2 regions of the Streptomyces sp. V3I7 genome follow, and region 2 is predicted to be linked to the other one. Evidence: riboswitches for the same ligand, from Rfam matches in the RefSeq annotation. Region 2 holds a riboswitch; the other holds the start of a gene.

Region 1 (3,589 bases), 690 kb from region 2:
GAACATCCTCTATCTCGGCACCGCCTTCGGCACCGACCAGCTCGCCGGCCACAGCGGGATCGTCTCGGTCACCGCCGCCACCTTCTTCGTGCGCGTCGTCATGTCCCCGTTCGCGCACCCCTTCTTCACCGTGCTCACCGGCATCGGCTTCGGCATCGCCGCGCAGGCCGCCGCCCGGCAGCGCACGCGCCGCGTCCTGCTCCCGCTGTGCGGGCTGCTGCTCGCGATGAGCATGCACGCGCTGTGGAACGGCTCGGCCTCCTTCGGGGCGCTCGGCTTCCTCGCCGTGTACGCCGCCTTCATGGTCCCCGCGTTCGGTGTGCTGACCTGGCTGGTGATCTGGACCCGCCAGCGCGAGCTGCGCACCGTCCGCGACGAGCTCCCGGCCTATGTCATGGCGGGCTGGATGAGCCCGGCCGAGCCGTTCGCGCTGGGTTCGATGGGCGCGCGCCGCGCGGCCCGCGACTACGCCCGCCGCTACCTGGGCAAGCCGGGGGCGCGGGCCGTGGCGCAGTACGAGGCGTACGCGACGTCCCTGGCGTTCCTCCGCCACCGCGGCCGGCTCGGCCGGGCGGGGCCCGACTTCGTCCTGCGCGAGCGGCAGTTGCTGACCGAGCTGTGGAACCGGCGGCAGGTCGCGCGCCCGGCCCTGGAATACGCGGCCCGGATCTCGTCCCCCGTACGCGTGCCCCCGCAATGGCCGGGGCACGGGATACAGCAGGGCGGTACGGCATACGGAGTGCAGCAGGGCGGTACGGCGTACGGGGCGCCGGGCGCGTACGGATACCCGTCGGGTCCGGGGAGGTATCCCGGACCGTTCGTCCACCACAACCCGTACCGGTCGTAGCCGCGCACCTCCTGCCCCGGGAAAGTCCCGGGAAACGCCGGACCGGCAGCCCTGACGTCGGGGGGTTGCCGTCAGGACCGCCGGTGACCGGGGGAGCGTGCGAAAGGAGCGGTCAGGGGTTGACGCCCTTGCCGCGCAGCCATGCCATCGGGTCGATGCCGATGGGCTGGCCGTCCGGGTGGACCTCCAGGTGGAGGTGCGGGCCGGTGACGTTGCCGGTGGCGCCGACGCGGCCGATGACGTCGCCGGTGGAGACCTTCTGGCCGACGCTGACGTTGATCGACGACTGGTGGCAGAACCACAGCTCGGTGCCGTCGTCCAGGGTGAGGACCGTGCGGTAGCCGTAGGAGCCGGCCCAGCCCGCCTGGGTGATGGTGCCGCTGTGGATGGCCTTGATCAGCGTGCCCGTGGGAGCGGCGAAGTCGAGACCGGTGTGGTAGCCGGAGGACCACATGGAGCCGGCCTGCCCGAAGAGGCTGGTGAGCGTGTACGAGGAGGTCGGCAGCGCGTACTGCTTGGCGAGCTCGGCCAGCCGGGCCGCCTCGGCCGCCTTCTTGGCCTGGGCCTCCGCCTGCTCCTTGGCCGCGGCCGCCTTGCTCGCGGCGGCCTGCTCCGCCTGAGCGGCGGCGTCGGCGACCTGCTTGTCGGCGGCGGCCACGGCAGCGGCGGCGGCCTTGCTTTCCGCCTGGCCCTGCTGCTGCTCGGCCTGGGCCATGATCCGGTTGCGCAGCGCCTCACCGGCGTCGCCGGCATCTTCCGCGTTGTCGGTCCCGGTCATGCCCACGGAGCTGAGCGCGGTCGCGGAACCCTGGGGAGCGGAGGGCTCGTCCTCCAGCAGGGAGCCGACGGCCGGCAGGTGGGACACGGGCAGGTCGGGCATGGAGATCGAGACCGGCGGCTTGCCGGCGTGCGCGCTGGCCATGCCGCCCGCGCCGACGGCGGCCATGACGCCGACGCCCAGAACGGTGGAGCTGCGGGCGAGCCCGCCGCCGCGCTGCTTGGCGACGCGGTGCCGGCCGCGTACCGGACGAGTGGAGTCCTCGGTCGGGTTCCACTCCTCCCAGGGGCCCTCGTCGGTGGAGTAACTGCCGTAGCCGAACGCCTCGGTGCCACGCTGACTCGGCACGAAGGGGGCTGCTGGGGCGGGCCGGTTGGACGCCACGCGGGCGTGCTCCTTTCCTTCCGTCGCCTACCGGGTTAGCTGACGGGTTCGGAGCAGGAAGGTCTCCTACGCGCGTATACCTGCCGTGTTTCCACGGCGATATCCGCGTGATTCACCCCAAGGTGGTGGTTCCCCGGTTCCCTCGCGGGATTCGGCGCGTGCGCACGGAGCCGCCTCTTGTGACGGCTGGGACGACCGCGCTGCGTTATCGAACGTTAATAGACCCGCGGGGGAGATTCCAAGCCGTTCCTCTTGATCGTCAAGGTTTGCAGGGGTGGACTTACGAGCCATCACCGGCGAAACCCGGGCGACTTGACCACCCCTCAGCGAAGCCCGGGCAAACCTTTGCCGTCTGACGGTATGTCAGTTGTTACGCGGAGGGCTCCGGATCACTCACATTCAGTGATGGAGCCCGTACGGGGGTGGGGTTGCAGTCGGCGGCCCAGGAAAACACTCAGGGCCGGAATCCATGATCTGGATTCCGGCCCTGAGTCTTCAGTAGCGGGGACAGGATTTGAACCTGCGACCTCTGGGTTATGAGCCCAGCGAGCTACCGAGCTGCTCCACCCCGCGTCGTTGAAACCAGTGTACGTCATCCGCGGGACCGAATGCACACGCGTTCCGCGCGGGCCCCGACCAGCCCGGGAAGCCGGCCGCGATCGGCCCGTGAAGCGGGCCGCGATCAGCCCAGCAGGTGGCCGTTCGGCTCCTTGGCCGGGGCCTCGTACTCGGGCAGGACGACGACGTCGGCGCCCCCGGCCGCGAGCAGCCCGCTCCCGTCGGCGCCCGGGACGAACGTGTCCGGCTCGCGCCAGGCCGTCACCACCCGGCGTACCCCGGACTCAAGGATCAGCCGGGCGCAGGGAGCGGGGCGTGAGGCGCGGCGGGCGCAGGGTTCGAGGCTGCTGTACACCGTGGCGCCGGCGAGCAGCGGATCACCGGGCTCGATCTTCGCGAGGGCGGCCTCCTCGGCGTGGACCACCGGGTCGTCCCCTTCCCGGGAGTACCCGCGGGCCAGCTCCGTCCCGTCGGCCGCGACCACGACCGCGCCCACGCTGAACGCCGTGCGCGAGGGCGGGCACAGCGCCGCGAGCTCGCAGGCGATCCGCATCCAGTGCCGGTCGGCGGCGATGACCGTCTGTCCGGCGCCGGGGGCGGTCGGCTCGTAGCGCATCAGGACGATGTCCTCGATGCGCCGCGACTCCAGGAGGCGCAGGCGTCCGGCCTGGTAGTCGCCCGGCCCGAACAGCCGGGGCGCCTTCGGGTCGCCCACGAGCAGCGGGGCGAGGACCAGCTGGAGCTCGTCGGCGAGGCCCTGGCGGAGCAGCTGCGTGTGGACGGCCCCGCCGCCCTCGACCATCAGACGCCGGACCCTGCGCACCTCGTACAGGTGCGTGAGCAGGGCCCGCCAGTCGAGGTCGGGGCCCAGCGCGACGATGTCGGCCGCGATGCCCAGCCCCCGGGCCCGCTCCGCGCCGCGCTCGGTCGTGCAGAGGAGCTTCTCGCCGCCGGTGTGCCAGAACTTCGCGCCCGGATCGAGGTCGCCGGAGCCGCTGACGGTGACCTTGAGCGGGTACTCC
Region 2 (3,589 bases):
CGCAGGGGCGCGAGGCCCAGGCCCAGGCCCAGGCCCACAGCGATGCAAGCAACGCGGGGCCCGAGAGCCGCAGGGGTGCAGGGGGCGCAGCCCCCGCCGGGGTTCGGGGCGGAGCCCCGGGGCGGGACTTCTCTGCCCACCGAGACGGGTGGGCGGGTGGGCAACCCCCAGGCCCCACCGGGCGGAAAGGGGCCCCCTCCGGGGTCCGGGGCGGAGCCCCGGGGGTGTGGGGGACCTCCCTACCCACCGAGACGGGTGGGTGGGTGGGCTACCCCGCCCGATGAACCACCGCGTCACACAACGCCAGCAACGCCGACTTCGCCCCACACTCCGGCAACGGAGCCAACGCAGCCCGCGCGTCCTCGACGTACCGCACCGTGTCCCGCCGCGCCTGCTCCAACGCCGGGTGCACCCGAAGCGCGGCCAGCGCCTCCGCGAGCCGGTCGTCGTCGGACAGGTCGGAGTCGAGGAGCTCGCAGAGCGCGATGTCCTCCGGCTCCCCCAACCGCGCCGCCCGCTCACGCAGCCGCAGCACCGGCAGGGTCGGAATCCCCTCGCGCAGATCCGTCCCCGGCGTCTTCCCGGAGTCGCGCGACTCGGACGCGATGTCGAGTACGTCGTCCGCCAGCTGGAAGGCGACGCCCAGCCGCTCGCCGTACTGCGTGAGGACGTCCATGACCGACTCGTCCGCACCGGACATCATCGCGCCGAACCGGCACGACACCGCCACCAGCGAACCCGTCTTGCCGCTCAGCACGTCCAGGTAGTGCTCGACCGGGTCCCGGCCGTCCGACGGCCCCGCCGTCTCCTGGATCTGCCCGGTGACCAGCCGTTCGAACGACAGGGACTGCAGCCGTACCGCCTCGGGACCGAGCTCGCCGAGCATCTGCGTGGCACGGGCGAACAGGAAGTCACCGGTGAGGACCGCGACGGAGTTGCTCCAGCGGGTGTTGGCGCTGTCCACGCCACGCCGCACCGACGCCTCGTCCATCACGTCGTCGTGGTACAGCGTCGCGAGATGGGTCAGTTCCACGACCACCGCCGACGGCACGACACCCGGCGCGTACGGGTCACCGAACTGCGCCGCGAGCATCACGAGCAGCGGCCGGAAGCGCTTTCCACCTGCCAGCACCAGGTGTCGCGCTGCCTCTGTTATGAACGCGACCTCGCTCTTGGTCGCCTCCAGCAGACCTTCCTCGACAGCCGTCAATCCGGCCTGGATATCGGCTTCCAAGGCCTCGTCCCGCACGCTCAGCCCGAACGTCCCGACGACGGTCACGGAGGATCTCCTGTCTGCAGGTGCCTGCTGGCGCTTTTACGGCTTGTCCGAACTGCTGGCGATTACGCGCTTTGTCGATTGGTCGCAGCCATCACACAAGTCAGCGTATCTGGTCAGGTTTCGATCACCGATATCACCCACCCACCCCCACCCCCGACTTCACCCGAGCGGGAGGTACCCCCACCGCCCGAGCCCTACCGGATCACGACCGCTATGTCCTTGATGGTTCGAAATGAACCGATATTCAACGACCCAACGGGATGCACCCCGCTTCGCCACCCCACCCGCCCGCCTGGCGCACTCCTTACCCGACGACACCCCCACCACACCCCACCCGCCCCTGCCAGCGTGACGAACGTCTCCCGCCACCCGCGCACCCACGTGACACCTTCCGCCAGAGAGGCGACCCCTGCCCCATTCCATACCCCTCTGTCCGATTTGCCGCTCTTGCTATTCCAATTCCCCTTATCCCCTTTAGTGAGACATAAGGTCCACTGCCGTCGCCCGTGAATTGGGTCACCCGCACGACATGAGTGCATATGCACGACACTTCGGACACCGACCCTCATCCCCCTTGTCGTGCACGGCAGTTGAGCTTCCCCGCCCCAAAAGGATCAAGAACCCCATAACCCTCGCACCAAGGTCATTTCGGACGAGAAGTGATTCGGGCACTTGTTCCGGACATGTGCTCTCGCATAACTTCCCGGCCTGTCGGGCGGACGCCTAATCCTGCCGCCGCCCTTCGTGACCCATCGACACATCGACGAACTCGCGTACGGCAGGAGCGGGGGACCCAGATCAGTCGCCGGACCGGACGGCCCATGCCGCACCGGTACGGCTCGGGGTGAAGTCGTGCCGCCTGACGGCGGCGCGGCCGGGCACCTCCCCGCCCGAACCCGACAGCTCACCTCGCAGGCGCCGGAGAGGAAGTCCGCCATGTCCGCTGCCCAGCAGCACCGCCGTACCCGCACCAACCGCATCGCCCGCGCCGCCGCCGTGGCCGGCACCGGCGCCGCCGTGCTCGCCGTCTCGCTGATCGGCGCCACCGGCGCCTCCGCGGCCACGCCCACCCAGGCCAAGACGGCCGCCGCGGCCACCGTCTACCCCAACAACCTCGACGGCTGGATCCGCGAGTCGCTCCACGTGATGGCCCAGAAGGGCATCCCGGGCACCTACAACGGCATCTACCGCAACATCATCCGCGAGTCCTCGGGCAACCCGAACGCCATCAACCTGTGGGACTCCAACGCCGCGAAGGGCATCCCGTCCAAGGGCCTGCTCCAGGTGATCAACCCGACGTTCAACACGTACCACGTGTCCGGTACGTCCTGGAACATCTACGACCCGGTCGCGAACATCACCGCCGCGTGCAACTACGCCGCCGCGCGCTACGGCACGATAGACAACGTCTTCGGCGCGTACTGACGGGTCGACACCCCCTGAGCCCCCGCGATGCCGGCCCGACCGACCGGGCCGGCGTCGTCAGCTCCGGGGAAAGCTCCAGGGAAACAGTCTTTCGAGGACGACGGCGATGCCGTCGTCCTCGTTCGACGTGGTGACCTCGTCGGCCACCGCCTTGAGTTCCGGATGGGCGTTGGCCATCGCCACCCCGTGGGCCGCCCAGGCGAACATGGGGAGGTCGTTGGGCATGTCCCCGAAGGCGACGGCGTGTCCGGCGCTCAGCCCCAGATGGCCGGCGGCGAGCGCCAGCCCGGTCGCCTTGGTGACCCCGCAGGGCTGGAGCTCCACCGTGCCGGGCCCCGACATGGTGACCGTCGCCAGCGAGCCCACGACCGCGCGCGCCGTCGCCGCCAACTCGTCGTCGGACAGCGTGTGATGGCGCAGCAGCACCTTGCTGATCGGCTCGCACCACAGGTCGTCGCGCCGCTGGACCCGTACCGCGGGCAGCGTCGGGTGCGGCATCAGATAGCCGGGCTCGATGAGCGTGAGCCCGTCCACCCCGTCCTGGTCGACTGCGGCGTACACCTGCCCGACCTCGGCCTCGATCTTGCCGAGCGCGGTCTCGGCCAGTTCCCGGTCCAGGGTGACCGACCACAGCAGGCGTTCGGCAGCGGCGTCGTACACCTGCGCGCCCTGGCCGCACACCGCGAGCCCGGTGCAGCCGAGGGCGTCGAGCAGCGGCCGCACGCGCGGCGCCGGGCGTCCCGTCACCACGAGGTGGCGGGCGCCGGCCGCCGCCACCCGCGCCAGCGCGGCGAGGGTGCGGTCGGAGATGGTGTCGTCGCCACGCAGGAGCGTTCCGTCCAGGTCCGTGGCGACGAGTGAATATGCGGGGGGTGCGGCCATGAT

The links. A riboswitch is a leader RNA that binds a small molecule or an ion and turns the genes downstream of it on or off. The one in region 2 is predicted to bind cyclic di-AMP.
Region 1: another riboswitch for cyclic di-AMP. It lies ahead of QFZ74_RS14865 (M23 family metallopeptidase); the one in region 2 lies ahead of QFZ74_RS18280 (transglycosylase SLT domain-containing protein).

Annotation. Positions count from the first base shown of each region.
Region 1 is NZ_JAUSZK010000001.1:3,206,411-3,209,999, forward strand. It holds gene QFZ74_RS14860 (PrsW family intramembrane metalloprotease) at 1-847, shown strand, start outside; gene QFZ74_RS14865 (M23 family metallopeptidase) at 960-2,009, opposite strand; cyclic di-AMP (ydaO/yuaA leader) riboswitch at 2,017-2,176, opposite strand; tRNA gene QFZ74_RS14870 (tRNA-Met) at 2,509-2,582, opposite strand; gene QFZ74_RS14875 (dihydrofolate reductase family protein) at 2,692-3,589, opposite strand, start outside.
Region 2 is NZ_JAUSZK010000001.1:3,901,389-3,904,977, reverse strand. It holds gene QFZ74_RS18285 (polyprenyl synthetase family protein) at 269-1,279, opposite strand; cyclic di-AMP (ydaO/yuaA leader) riboswitch at 2,031-2,210, shown strand; gene QFZ74_RS18280 (transglycosylase SLT domain-containing protein) at 2,216-2,704, shown strand; gene QFZ74_RS18275 (HAD family hydrolase) at 2,762-3,586, opposite strand.